One region of the Mesorhizobium sp. USDA 4413 genome, then DNA from elsewhere that is predicted to be linked to it. Evidence: predicted binding sites of a transcription regulator. Region 1 holds the regulator's gene; the other holds the start of a gene.
The links. The regulator PhoB, encoded in region 1, activates phosphate uptake and scavenging genes when phosphate is short. The targets are predictions, from matches to a motif close to TGTCATNNANCTGTCAT.
Positions count from the first base shown of each region.

Region 1 (7,403 bases):
CGCGCCGAGCATGGCGCCGAGCACGGTGCCCGAACCGCCGGCGAGCGAAGTGCCGCCGATGACGGCCGCGGCGATGACCAGCAGCTCGTCGAGCGTTCCGAGCGCATTGGTGGACGAATTCTGCCTGGCCGACGAGATCGCCGCCGCGATCGTCGCCAGAACGCCCATGATCATGAACACCTTCATGGTGATCCAGCGCGTGTTGATGCCGGCGAGGTTAGCCGCTTCCGGATTGCCGCCGATGGCAAAGACATAGCGGCCGAAGCGCGTGCGCTTGGTGACGAAGGTCATGATCAGGCCGACGGCGACCGCCATCAGCACCGGAATGGCGATGCCATGCGCGATGAACAGCCCGCCTTCGGGGACAGTGATGTTGTTGGCGGCGGCGTAGCGGTTCACGATGCCGACCGGCCACGGATAGGAGTTGGCGAGCCACACGGCACCCAGAATGATCGCGCAGGTGACCGTGGCAAGCAGCGTCTCGGCCCAGACCGGGCGCAGCGGGAAGCGGAAGCGCTTGCGCTGGACGCGGCCGTTGAAATGCATGAAGATGACAGCCAGGCAGGCGACGATGCCGACGACCCAGCTCCATGTGGCGCCGATCGAGCCCGCCGGGCCGCCGCCCATCAACTGGAAGGTGGCATCGAGCGGCGCAACGGTCTGGCCGCTGGTGACCCACCAGGCAGCGCCCCGCCATACCAGCAATCCGCCTAGCGTGACGATGAAGGCCGGCACTTCGAGATAGGCAATGATGAAGCCCTGGAAGGCGCCGATGATGAGGCCGAGCGCCAGGCCGATCAGCAATGCCAGCACCCAGATCCACGGGTTGCCGAGCTCAAGCCCGACGAAGCGAACCAGGAAATGCGCCTGGGCAAAGCCCATGACCATGCCGATCACGCCTTCGGCCGATCCGACGGACAGGTCGATGTTGCGCATGACGATGACCAGCACCATGCCGGAGGCCATGATCGCCACGGCCGACGTCTGCACCGACAGGTTCCAGAGATTGCGCGGCGTGAGGAAGGTGCGGCTGTCGAAGTCGAGCGGATTGACGCCAAGCCGCAGGCTGGAGATCACATGCAGCCCGATCCAGATCAGGAGCAGCGCGCCGATCATGCCGAGCATGCGGGTGTCGAGCTCGGTCGCCTTCAGGAACCTGGCGACGGCGCCGAGTTCTGACGCGCGCGCGGTGTCCGCCGGTTGCATGGACGTCGTGTCGGTCATGATTTCCTCCCGCCGGCTGGCGCGGATGCCTGGCCAAGCCTAGAAGCTATCCGCCAGAGGCGGAAACACAAATCTTTTGAGAAAACGCCGCGGCTTTAAAGCAAATCCCGGGAAAGGCGCGTAAGCGGGTTTCCGTCCGGGATTGCGGCAGCAGAGAGCTGGAGCGGTTCATTGAACCGCTCCAGCCTGCGGCGCAGGATTTCGGTCGAAAGTCGGCAAACTCAGTTGCAGACCTTGACGCTGCCGGCGGGCACGCCCGCGCAGACTTCGTCCTTCTTGATCCAGCCCGCGTCGATGACGACGTTGAGATTGTCCTTGGTGATCGCGACGGGCGTCAGGAACAGCGACTTGACGGTGTTTCCGCCAGGCGTGGTGAAGTCCTTGGCGCCGGCGATGTCGCCCATTTTCTTGCCGTCGGCGAGCTGCGAAGCGATCTCGGCGGCGTTCTTGCCGAGCTCGCGAGCGTCCTTCCACACGGACACGGTCTGCGTGCCGAGCGCGATGCGGTTGAGCGCCGCGTGGTCGCCATCCTGGCCGGAGACCGGAACGGTGCCGGCCAACCCTTGAGCCGTCAGCGCAGCGACGACGCCGCCAGCGGTGCCGTCATTGGCCGCCACGACCGCGTCAACCTTGTTGTCGTTGGCGGTCAGGAACTGCTCCATGTTCTTCTGCGCGTTGGCCGGCAGCCAGCCGTCGGTATAGGCCTCGCCGACATTCTTGATCTTGCCGCTGTCGATCGCGTCCTTCAGAACTTCCATGGAACCCGAGAACAGGAAGTCGGCGTTCGGATCGGCGCCCGAGCCCTTGATGAAGACGTAGTTGCCTTCGGGTTTCACCTTGAACACCTCGCGGGCCTGCATGCGGCCGACTTCCTTGTTGTCGAAGGTCAGGTAGAACACGTCCTTGTTTTCGATCAGCCGGTCGTAGCCGACGACCGGGATGCCCTCGTCGAGCGCCTTCTGCACCGCCGGGCCGATCGCCGAGGCATCCTGCGCCAGGATGATCAGCGCATTGGCGCCCTGCGAGATCAGGCTTTCGACATCGGTCAGTTGCTTGCCCGGATTGGACTGCGCGTCGGCCGAAATATACTTGTCGCCGGCGGCCTCGATGGCGGCCTTCATAGCCGCTTCGTCGGTCTTCCAGCGCTCTTCCTGGAAATTCGACCACGACACGCCGATCACCTTGTCCTTCGCCTCGGCGACCGACGCCAGCGTCAGCGACATGGCAACGCCCGCCAGGATGGCGGCTGCGAATTTCTTCATGATATCCTCCCTGCGCTCCGTATGGCGCGACCCAGACTGGCCCGAAGGCCGGTACAGAGGCTTTTTTTCGAGCCTCAAAAAAATAGTGGTCCAGTAAAACGACGCTGTCAACCGCGATCTTGATGGGTTTTGATGGGTTCAGGTATTTTTTTCGGCGTCCGCAATAAATAATGACATGGACCCGGGGTTCTGCCACAATCGACAAGCAATCCCAGGAAAAGTGCGCAGTGGTTTTTCCGCCCGGAATTGCGTCGGACCAAAAAGACGAACGGTTCGCCGTTTTCGGTAAATGGTGAACCGTCTAGCGTGTCAGCGACAGGCCATGGCATCATCACAAGGCCGCGATGACTCGGGAGGACGTGCGAGACAATGTCGGTGGGAATCCGCCACGACGATTTGCGCCGGCGCAACCGCGCCATGGTGATTTCGGCGGTGCGCCGCGCCGGCCAGCCGTCGCGCACGGAGATTGCCGCCACCACCGGGCTTAGCCACTCAACCATTTCGGCGATCTCCGCCGACCTGATCCAGGAGGGCATTCTCAGCGAAAGCAAGGCCAGCGAGCCGACGGCGTTGAAACGCGGCCGGCCGCAGATCGGCCTGGCGTTGAATCCCGAAGCCGCCGCTGTGCTGACCGTGGTGTTGTCGCTGAACTTCCTGTCGGTCGCTGTGATCGACTATGCCGGCCAGGTGGTTGCCGAGGAGCAGCTGCGCCTGGACACGCTCGTCATGCCGCGCGACGAGCTGATCGGCGAATGCCTGGCGATCGTCCGGCGCCGGCTGCATGATCCCGACCTTGACGTCGGCAGCGTCGCCCGCATCGCCATGGGCATTCAGGGCATCACCGATACCCATTCACGCGTCATGCTGTGGTCGCCGATCACGCCGCTGACCGACATCCCCTTTGCCGACATCCTGGAGAAGGAATTCGGCATCCCCGCCACAATGGAGAACGACTGCAACATGATGGCGGTGGCGCTGCAATGGCGCGATCCTGAACGCTATCGCGACGACTTCATCGCAATCCTCTTGTCGCACGGCATCGGCATGGGTCTGGTACTGAAAGGTGCGCTGTTCACCGGCACGCACTCCTCGGGCGGTGAGTTCGGGCACATGATCCACCGGCCCGGCGGCGCGCTTTGCCGCTGCGGCCGGCGCGGCTGCGTCGAGGCCTATGCCGGCAATTACGCCATCTGGCGCAGCGCCATGGGCATAAGCGAGGATGCCGCGCCGACGGATGTCGGCGACGCCGACATGCGCGCGCTTGCCGCGAAGGCCCGGCAACAGGACGGCCCCGAGCGCGAGGCCTATCGCCGGGCCGGCGAGGCGCTGGGCTTCGGCCTCGGCAGCCTGTTCGCGCTGATCGACCCGGCGCCCGTCGCCATGGTCGGCGTCAGCGCGGCCGCCTTCGACCTGATCGAGCCCGCGCTGAGGGAGGCGATCGCCCAGACCGCCGGCGGCCAGCACTCCGAATCGATCTCCTTCGACACCGAGCCGAACGAGCTGCCGCTGATCCGCGAAGGCTGCGCCATGCGCGCGCTGACCTTCGTCGACCAGGAGATTTTCGCGCCGGGAGGCCAGGCAAGAACCGGCACCGTCGGGAAGAACGTGGCCTAAGTAGGACCGAAAAATGCGAGCGCTGGGATATCCTGAGATTCAGGTCAAGCCGAGTCGAGAATGGTGGATTCCGAGAACCGGAACGGAGCGTACTTTTGGATACGTGATTACCGGAAGCGCAGGAAGCCGCCATTCGCAGGCCGGCATCACCTGAATATCAGGATATCCCTAGTCCTCGCGGATCGCGTAGCCCGCCCCCCGAATGGTACGTATCACGTCCGGCATGCGGCCGTTGTTGACCGCCTTGCGCAGGCGCCCGACATGGACGTCCACGGTGCGCTCGTCGATATAGATCGTCTCGCCCCAGACATTGTCGAGCAGCTGGCTGCGCGAGAACACGCGGCCGGGATGCCGCATCATGAATTCGAGCAGCCGGAACTCGGTCGGGCCGAGCCTGATCTCGCTCTTCTTGCGGTAGACGCGGTGCGATTCGCGGTCGAGCACGATGTCGCCGACCTTGAGCACGCTGGACAGCACCTCCGGCTTGGCGCGGCGCAGCAGCGCCTTGACGCGCGCCATGAACTCCGGCGTCGAGAACGGCTTGACCAGATAGTCGTCGGCGCCGGTCGAAAGGCCGCGCACGCGGTCGCTTTCCTCGCCCCGCGCCGTCAGCATGATGATCGGCAGCCGCTCGGTCTCGGGCCGCATCCTGAGGCGCCGGCAAAGCTCGATGCCGGAAACCGCCGGCACCATCCAGTCGAGCACGAGCAGGTCGGGAACGTTTTCCTGAAGGCGGATTTCGGCCTCGTCGCCGCGGGTCACCACTTCGACTTGGTAACCCTCGGATTCGAGGTTGTAGCGGAGCAGCACCCCCAGCGGCTCCTCGTCCTCCACCACCATGATGCGTGGCGCGATCATCGGGGTAACCTTTTCGTCAGGCCGCCGGCGCCGACATTGCCGTCTCGTCCTGCTTCGGACGGTTGGCGGGCAATTGCGTGCCGGTCAGCACATAATAGGCGTTCTCGGCGATGTTGGTCACATGATCGCCAATGCGCTCCAGATTCTTGGCGCAGAACAGAAGATGCGTGCAAGCGGTGATGTTGCGCGGATCCTCCATCATGTAGGTCAACAGCTCACGGAAGACGGATGTGTATTTGACGTCGATGCGTTCGTCGTCGTTGCGAAGCTTGGCCAGCGCCGTAGCGTCGCCCACCGTATATTCCTGGATCACGCCCTGCACCTGGATCAGCACCATCTGCGCCATGGAATCGATCGAGTGGGTGAGGTCGCGCGGCGCGGCGCTGACGCCGACCGAGCCGACGCGCTTGGCGATGTTCTTGGCGAGATCGCCGATGCGCTCGAGGTCGCCCGCCATGCGGATCGAGCCGACCACGTTGCGAAGATCGTCCGCCATCGGCTGGCGCTTGGCGATCAGCGTGATGGCGCGGTCGTCGAGCTCGCGCTGCCTTGCGTCCATGATCGCGTCGTCGGAAACGACGCGCTGCGCCAGCGCATTGTCGCTTTCGAGCAGCGCCTTGGTCGAGGCGCCGACCATCGAGCCGGCAAGGTCACCCATGTCGTTGATGAGCCGGCTGATCTGCCTCAGATCCTCGTCGAAGGAGGCGACGGTATGTTCGGCCATGATGATGTCCTCGTATGAGCTCAGCCGAAGCGGCCGGTGATATAGTCCTGCGTGCGCTTCTCGCGGGGCGAGGTGAAGATCTTCTCGGTCCGGTCGAACTCCACCAGCTCGCCCAGATACATGAACGCCGTCTGCCGCGACACGCGCGCCGCCTGCTGCATGTTGTGGGTGACGATGACGATCGTGTAGTCGGCCTGCAATTCGTCGATCAGTTCCTCGATCTTCGCCGTCGACAGCGGATCCAGCGCCGAGGCCGGCTCGTCGAGCAGGATGACCTCGGGCTTCACCGCCACGGTGCGGGCGATGCAGAGCCGCTGCTGCTGGCCGCCGGAGAGGCTCTGGCCGCTGGCATTGAGCTTGTCCTTGACTTCGCTCCAGAGCGCGGCGCGCTTCAGCGCCGACTCGACCCGGTTGTCCATCTCGGCTTTGCTGATCTTCTCATAGAGCCTGACGCCGAAGGCGATGTTCTCATAGATCGACATCGGGAACGGCGTCGGCTTCTGGAACACCATGCCGATCTTCGTGCGCAACAGGTTGAGGTCCTGCGAACGGTCGAGGATGTTCTTGCCGTCGAGCAGCACCTGGCCCTCGGCGCTCTGCTTCGGATAGAGCTCGTAGATGCGGTTCAAGACGCGCAGCAGCGTCGACTTCCCGCAGCCGGACGGGCCGATGAAGGCCGTCACGCTGCGCTCGGGCAGGGACAGGTTGATGTCCTTCAGCGCCTTCGACTGGCCATAGTAGAAGTTGAGGTTCTTGACCTCGATCTTGGCCTTCTCGACGGTGGCATCGGGTGCGTTAAGGTCGGTGGACAACATCGGTTTCATCTGTCCTCTCTGCGTCCGGTCAGGCTACGGGCGAAGATGCTCAGCCCGAGAACCGTCAGGGTGATTATGAGTGCGCCCGTCCAGGCCAGCTGCTGCCATTCCTCGTAAGGGCTGAGAGCGAACTGGAAGATGGTCACCGGCAGGCTGGCCATCGGGGCATTGAGATTGCTCGACCAGAACTGGTTGTTGAGCGCGGTGAAAAGCAACGGCGCCGTCTCGCCCGAGATGCGGGCGATCGCCAAAAGGATGCCGGTGACGATGCCGGACAGCGCCGCGCGGTAGGCGACCGAGCGGATCACCACCCAGCGCGGCGCGCCGATGGCGGTGCCGGCCTCCCGCAGCGCGTTGGGCACGAGGTTCAACATGTCCTCGGTGGTGCGCACCACGACGGGGATCACCAGGATCGACAGCGCGACGGCGCCGGCGATCGCCGAGAAGTGCCCCATCGGCCGCACCATCAGCTCATAGACGAACAGGCCGACGATGATCGACGGCGCCGACAACAGGATGTCGTTGATGAAGCGCACCACCGTCGTGAGCCGCGAGAAGCGTCCGTACTCGGCCATGTAGGTGCCGGCCAGCACGCCGATCGGCGTGCCGACGACGATACCGATGATCGTCATGATGATGCTGCCATAGATGGCGTTGAGCAGGCCGCCGGCATCGCCGGGCGGCGGCGTCATTTCCGTGAACACCGCCAGGTTCACCCCGGAAAGCCCCTTGTAGAGGAGGGCGCCGAGGATCAGCGCCAGCCAGGCCAGCCCGATGCCCGCCGCGATGATGCACAGCGCCATCATCACGGCATTCTTGCGTTTGCGGCTTCGGTGAAGCGATTGGGCAGTCGACATCGGTCAGGCTCCGGTGCGGCTATCGATGCGCAACAGCATGTAGCGTGCG
Region 1 is NZ_JBVPRP010000001.1:195,113-202,515, forward strand. It holds gene ACVMIM_RS00980 (sugar ABC transporter permease) at 1-1,224, opposite strand, end outside; gene xylF (D-xylose ABC transporter substrate-binding protein) at 1,446-2,486, opposite strand; gene ACVMIM_RS00990 (ROK family protein) at 2,856-4,100, shown strand; gene phoB (phosphate regulon transcriptional regulator PhoB) at 4,269-4,958, opposite strand; gene phoU (phosphate signaling complex protein PhoU) at 4,975-5,682, opposite strand; gene pstB (phosphate ABC transporter ATP-binding protein PstB) at 5,703-6,506, opposite strand; gene pstA (phosphate ABC transporter permease PstA) at 6,503-7,354, opposite strand; gene pstC (phosphate ABC transporter permease subunit PstC) at 7,358-7,403, opposite strand, start outside.

Region 2 (7,403 bases), 260 kb from region 1:
CCGCCAGCGACAGCCAGACGGCCTCGCCGATCCACATGGCCAGCAGGAAGGGGAAGACGTCGCGGAACCCCTTCGAGATCACCCGCGCCACGAGTGCTGCAATGGACGGACCGGGCGAGCCGGCGGCGACGAACAAAGCGGCGGCGAAGATCAGCAGCGAGGCAAGATGCATGGGGCGTTTCCTACAAGACAGAGAAGAAAAGATAGCCGATCGGATTAGATTTGACACGCCCAGCAGGCGCGGTCGTTGTTCAAGGCGCCAGTAACTGCCAACGCCGGCGCTGCCCCCTCGTCCGCCCTTCGGGCACGTTCTCCCCGTAAGCGGGGCGAAGGGACGCTCTCATGGCTGCTTTCGCCAATCGCCAGCGTTGCGGGAAAAGCGCCGGCGTCGCGGCCAGCTCTCTTCTCCCCGCTCGTGGGGAGAAGGTGCCGGCAGGCGGAGGAGGGGCAGCGCCGACGCCGACAATTCCTGCTCTTGCCGTCCCCTTGAGCCTTCGCTACAAGACCCGTCCTTACCCATTTTCGAGCATCGCTTTGCCACAGTAACCGCCGGTCTCGCCAACTCCTCTGAGCGCACCGCAGGCGCAGCCATTGGCGCGTCTGCTCTATTTCACGTGTTCTTCAGACGGCGGTTCGAGACCGGTTTGGCATTGCTGAGCCGCTGTCGTGCGCAGTCCGCGCCGACCGCCTGGCACCACCAACACAGTCTTCGCCACGCCGTGCCCCCCAAAGAGCATGATCCCGAAAAGTGGTATCCGGTTTTCGGAAAAGATCATGCTCAACAAGAAAGGGCATCTCGGATATCGCCGGCCTGACGGACTTCCCGACGGGAAGGGCCTGCCGGCATGTCTACCTTGCATGTCCATTGGACGATCGCGCCCGCAATCGCGCCTCGACCTCTCATCAACTGCAACCGCTGCGGCGGCCTCAGATCATACCGATGCAGCGAGAAATTCCGCGTCAACGCCAATGGCAAACGCATCGACGTGTGGCTGATCTACCGCTGCGTCGACTGCGACAATTCCTGGAATTTCGCCATCCTGGAACGGCGAACCCGCCGCGACATCGAGCCGGCGCTGTTTACGGCGCTCGAATGCAACGATCCGGCGCTCGCGCACCGCTTTGCCTTCGATGCCGCCGCGCTGCGCAACAGAGCCGGGCGGGTCGAGGAATTTGCCGACGTCACGGTCGATAAGGCGCTGCTGGACGGCGAACCCGGACAGGCGAGCGCGCTCCGGCTCGAGCTTCGGCTCGAGGGCGCGACGGCTTTGCGGCTGGACCGCTTGCTTGCCGGCGAGCTCGGCCTTTCGCGGTCGAGGCTTCGAGCCCTGGAGGACCGAAGGCGGCTGACCGTCGAACCGGATGGCGCCAGGACCTTGCGCAAGCCGGTGCGCGACGGCGTGGCGATCCATATCGATCTGGCCGGGGAGGCGGATCGCCGCGCTATCTTGTCGGCCGCGTGCCGCTGAAAGAAAAAGAGGGAGCGGACGCTCCTCTTTTGAATCCTTCTCTGAAAAACCTACGCCGCGCCCATCACCTTGGCGGCCTTTTCGAAACGCTTGCGCTCGTTCGGGTCGAGATAGAGCTTGCGCAGACGAATGGTCTTCGGCGTCACCTCGACCAGCTCGTCGTCCTGGATCCAGGCCAGCGCCCGCTCCAGAGTCATCCGGATCGGCGGGGTCAGCTTCACCGCCTCGTCCTTGCCGGCGGCGCGGATGTTGGTGAGCTTCTTGCCCTTGAGCACGTTCACTTCGAGGTCGTTGTCCCTGGAGTGGATGCCGATGATCATGCCCTGATAGACCTTGACGCCCGGATCGATGATCATCGGGCCGCGGTCTTCCAGGTTCCACATGGCGTAGGCGACGGACTCGCCCTGCTCGTTGGAGATCAACACGCCGTTGGTGCGGCCGGGCAGCTCGCCCTTATAGGGCTCATAGGCGAAGAACAGCCGGTTCATCACCGCGGTGCCGCGGGTGTCGGTCAAAAGCTCCGACTGGTAGCCGATCAGGCCGCGCGTCGGGGCGTGGAAGACCAGACGCTGGCGGTTGCCGCCGGACGGGCGCAGCTCGACCATCTCGGCCTTGCGCTCCGACATCTTCTGCACGACGACGCCGGCATGCTCCTCGTCGACGTCGATGACGACCTCTTCGACAGGCTCCAGCAGCTGGCCGTCATCGCCCTTCTGCATGACGACGCGCGGCCGCGACACGGCGAGCTCGAAGCCCTCGCGGCGCATCGTCTCGATCAGCACCGCGAGCTGCAATTCGCCGCGGCCGGAGACGAAGAAGGAATCCTTTTCGGCCGATTCCTCGATCTTGAGCGCGACATTGCCTTCTGCCTCGCGCAGCAGGCGGTCGCGGATGACGCGGCTCGTCACCTTGTCGCCCTCGGTGCCGGCAAGCGGGCTGTCATTGACGAGGAAGGACATGGTCACGGTCGGCGGGTCGATCGGCTGCGCATGCAGCGGCTCGCTGACGGCTGGGTCGCAGAATGTGTCGGCGACGGTGCCCTTCGACAGGCCGGCGATGGCCACGATGTCGCCCGCTTGCGCTTCCTCGATCGGCTGGCGCTCAAGGCCGCGGAAGGCGAGGATTTTCGAGATGCGGCCGGCCTCGATCTGCGTGCCGTCGTGATGCAGCACCTTGACTGCCTGATTGGGCTTCAGCGTGCCGGACTCGATGCGGCCGGTGATGATGCGGCCAAGGAAGGGATTGGCCTCCAGGATGGTACCGATCATGCGGAACGGGCCGGGATGGACGGTCGGCGCCGGTACATGCTTGACGACGAGGTCGAACAGCGGTGCGAGGCCCTGATCCTTCGGGCCTTCCGGATTTTCCGAGACCCAGCCGTCGCGGCCCGAACCGTAGAGGATCGGGAAGTCGAGCTGCTCGTCGGTGGCGTCGAGCGCGGCGAAGAGGTCGAACACCTCGTTGACCACTTCGACATGGCGGGCGTCCGGACGGTCGATCTTGTTGATGACGACGATGGGACGCAGGCCCACTTTCAGCGCCTTGCCGACGACGAACTTGGTCTGCGGCATCGGGCCTTCGGCGGCGTCGACGAGCACGATTGCCGAATCCACCATCGACAGGATGCGCTCGACCTCGCCGCCGAAATCGGCGTGTCCGGGCGTGTCGACAATGTTGATGCGGGTGCCCTTCCAGTCGACCGAGGTCGCCTTGGCCAGGATGGTGATGCCGCGCTCTTTTTCGAGGTCGTTGGAATCCATGGCGCGCTCTGCGACGCGCTGGTTGTCGCGGAAGGCGCCGGACTGTTTCAGGAGCTGGTCGACCAGGGTGGTTTTGCCATGGTCGACATGCGCGATGATCGCGATATTGCGGAGGTTCATGTGTTTGGTCTCGGGAACGTTGCAGGCGGCAGGCTTAAAAAGCGCCGCCTTTTTCGGTTGCGCGGCTCATACAGGGTTTTTCGCAATTGCGAAAGGGGAGGCCCGCCCCCAAATAAACGGTCACTGATTCTTAAACGTCTTGGTGTGAAATGATTCTGTTAACCAAGGCGGAACCTTTGAGGGGCCGGGCAATTTCATGTTCATGACCGATCAGATGTCCAGATTGCGTCCGGTTTTCGCGTGGGCAGCGCTTGGCGTGCTGCTTGCGGCTGGCGTTGCGCAGTCGGCGACGGCTCTGCGAGAGAGCAGTTCCATCCAGCCGCCCGACACCAGGACCGCGCAGCAGATGTTCGCCGACGCCCCTGACGGCGTCGACCCGATCGTCACTGGCCCGGTCAGCGCCGCCTTCAAGCAGCGGCAGAAGGACGCCAACTGCGACACCGCGGTCTGGCCGAACGTTCCCCGGGCTTGTTATCCGGACTAACGCCCTCATCGCCTTTGAGTTCTGAGCCGCCGCGATGCTTTCTCACGGCGCAGACCTTGTGACTCGGGGCCTACGGGTGTTGAGATTCAGGTCAGGCCGAGCCGAGGACGATGGCTTCCGAGAACCGGAGCGGAGCGTACGTTAAGTACGTGAGCACCGGAAGCGCAGGAAACCATCGTTCGCAGGCCAGCATCACTTGAATACAACGCAGCCTAAGCCGACCGCACCGGGTCGAGCGTCACCTTGTAAAGCTCGTTGTCGTCGCGATCCATCAAGCGCACCGTCAGCTGCTCCGTGGCGCCGGAAATATCGACCAGCCCGAAAAACTGCAGCCCGGCCGACGGCGGCAGGTTCTGGCCCTGCTCGGCGGTCGGCGCCTTGATGAATTTCAGCTCCGGCCCGAAGGTCATGTCGAGGTCATTGGGGCCAAACGTGCCGGCATGGATCGGGCCGGAGACGAATTCCCAGAACGGGTTGAAATCCTGGAACTGCGCGTTGTCGGGGTTGTAGTAATGCGCCGCGGTGTAGTGCACGTCGGCGGTAAGCCACACCGTGTTGGTGATGCCGGCATTCTTGATGAAGCGCAGCACATCGGCGAATTCGAGCTCGCGGCCCTTCGGCGCGCCATTGTCGTTGTTGCTGACGGCCTCGAAACCGACCTTCTTCGCCGCGTCGTCCCAGACGACCAGGCTGAGCGGCATGTCGGCGGCAATGATCTTCCAGGTCGCCCTGGAATTGGCCAGCTCGCGCTTCAGCCATTTGGACTGCTCCTCGCCGATCATGCGCGACTTCGGCGTCAGCGTTTCGTCCAGATTAGGACCGTTGGGGCCGCGATAGGAGCGCATGTCGAGGAAGAACACGTCGAGCAGCGGCCCATGCGAGATCTTGCGGTAGACGCGGCCCGGCTCCGACGGCTCGTAGCGGATGGTGGTCATCTCATGGAAGGCGCGCGCCGCCCGGGCCGCCAGCACATGGATCGACTTCTCCTTGTAGCGGTTGTCGGCGGTCAGGTCCTTCGAGTCCGACCAGTTGTTCAGCACCTCGTGGTCGTCCCACTGGTAGAAGGTCGGGCAGATGGCGGAGAGGGCGAGAACGTGCTTGTCCATCATGTTGTACTTCCACTGGTCGCGATACTCGTCCAGTGTCTCGGCGACCTTGCGCTTGCCGTCGATCATGACGACGTTCTTCCACTTGCCGCCGCCGGGCAGGTCGACCTCGTCCTTCAGCGCGCCGTCGGCATAGATCGTGTCGCCCGAATGCAGGAAGAAGTCCGGCGTGTGCTTGGCTATGGTCGAATAGGTCTTCATGCCGGTCTCGTCGATGCCCCAGCCCTGGCCGGCAGTGTCGCCCGACCAGGCGAAGCGCACGTCGCGCTTCGACGACGGCGCGGTGCGGAAGCGGCCGACGATCGGCTCGGAGACGGCATTGATGTCGGAAAGATCGGCGGCAATCATGCGGTAGAAGATGTCCTGGTCGGAGGCGAGGTCGGTGAGCAGCCGCTTCACCGTGTAGTCGCTGGCGGGCGACGTATCGAGCGCAGCCAGCCGCGTGGCATTGGCGAAGCTTTCGGTGGTCGACACTTCATACATCACGCGCGCCGGGCGATCGGTGCGGGTCCAGACCATGCCCGACGTCGCGTCGACGTCGCCGGACTGGACGCCGTGCGTGAAGGCCGGGCGCTGATTGGCGCGGGAATAGTAGGGCAATGCCAGTCCAGTGGCGCCGACAAGGCCGAAGGCGCTTGCCGAGGTGACGAAAGCGCGGCGGGTAAGGGAAAGCTTGTTCATGGCGGTCTCCGGATGGCTTTGAACGGGACCGCCAAGCTCTCGCCTCAATGTTTCAGGCGCATATCGGAACCATGAAGTTTTGATAACAAGCCACAGAACTGTGGAGGCTATCACCTACGCCGGAAGGCGCGTCGAGATTCGGGTCAGGACGAGCCGAAAACGGCGGTCTCCGAGAACCGGAGCGGAGCGTACTTAAAGTACGTGAGCACCGGAAGCGCAGGAGACTGCCGTTTGCAGGCCGGCCTCACCCGAATATCGACACGCCTTAAGCCGCCTGCGGCTCCGGCTCGAACGCCGGCCTATCGGTGTTGATCAGCAGCGAGATACAGGCCGCCGCGATGCCCGTCATGCCGGCGATCAGGAAGGCGAGCTCGTAATTGCCCTGCAGCTCGCGCATCGTGCCGCCGAAGGCAGCGGCAGCCGCCGCGCCCACCTGGTGGCCGGCCACGATCCAGCCGAACACGATCGGCCCGCTGCGGTCGCCGAAAGCCTCGTTGGCGAGCCTCAATGTCGGCGGCACGGTGGCGATCCAGTCGAGCCCATAGAGCACGGCGAAGATGACCAGGCTGGTCGCCGAGAAGCCGGAATAGGGCAGGTAGATCAGCGACAGGCCGCGCACTGCGTAATAGACGCCGAGCAGCTTGCGGGGATCGAAACGGTCGGTCAGCCAGCCGGACAGCGTCGTGCCGATCAGGTCGAAAATGCCCATCATCGACAAGAGCCCGGCCGCCTGCACCTCGCCGATGCCCATGTCGCCGCAAAAGGCGATGAGATGGGTGCCGACGAGGCCGTTGGTGGTGAACCCGCAGACGAAGAAGGTGGCGAACAGGTACCAGAACACTCGGGTAGCCGCCGCGCGGCGCAGCGTGGTCAGCGTATGCGCCAGGAAATTGCCCTGCGATGCGGGTGACACCGGCGGTATGTCGTCGGCATCGGCGCCGTAGCGAACCTGGCCGATCGAGGCGGGACGCTCGGGCACCAGCAGGAAGACGAACGGGATCAGCGCGGCCGTGGCAAGCGCCACGGCGATCGCCACCGGCTTCCAGCCGCCGCTTTGGGCCAGCGAGGCGATGACCGGCAGGAACACCAGCATGCCGGTGGCGCTGGAGGCCGACATCAAGCCCATCATCAGCCCGCGATTGGTCTTGAACCAGCGGTTGACGATTGTTGCGCCGAGCACGCTCGCCACCGCGCCCGAACCGATGCCGGAAAACACGCCCCAGGTGATGAAGAGATGCCAGGGTTGCGTCATTAACAGGCTGAGCGCCGTCGATCCCGACATCACCGCCAGCGCGCCAAGTAGCGTGCGGCGCAGCCCGATGCGTTCCATCAGCGCCGCGGCGAACGGACCGGTGAGGCCATAGAGCAGGATGCCGATGCTGGCCGCCCAGGAGGTCACGTCGCGCCGCCAGCCGAAGCTTTCCTCCAGCGGAACCATCATCACCGAGGGGGCCGAGCGAAGCCCTGCCGCGATCAAAAGACAAAGAAAGATGACGGCAACCACCACGAATGCGTAGCGCTGGCCAAACGGACGGGACTGGGCTATCATGTTACTGACCGGTACGTTGCAATGCGATAGCACCATACATACGTACCGGTCAGTAACATTGTCAAGCGAGTTGTTTGCATGTCATCGGACAATAAAATTGAAGCGTCGTTGAGCGCCGCGCCCGCCCCCAAAGCGGCGGACAAGATCCTGGACGTGGCGCGCGACCTTTTTTATCGCGAGGGCATCCGGGCGATCGGCGTCGACGAGATCGTCAAGCGCGCCGGCGTCACCAAG
Region 2 is NZ_JBVPRP010000001.1:455,400-462,802, forward strand. It holds gene ACVMIM_RS02285 (LysE family translocator) at 1-172, opposite strand, end outside; gene ACVMIM_RS02290 (DUF1062 domain-containing protein) at 846-1,469, shown strand; gene typA (translational GTPase TypA) at 1,520-3,349, opposite strand; gene ACVMIM_RS02300 (hypothetical protein) at 3,564-3,833, shown strand; gene ACVMIM_RS02305 (alkaline phosphatase D family protein) at 4,046-5,620, opposite strand; gene ACVMIM_RS02310 (MFS transporter) at 5,886-7,169, opposite strand; gene ACVMIM_RS02315 (TetR/AcrR family transcriptional regulator) at 7,248-7,403, shown strand, end outside.
Region 2: ACVMIM_RS02305 (alkaline phosphatase D family protein) is a predicted target of PhoB. The motif match lies at 5,692-5,708, and genes of this name have one in related genera.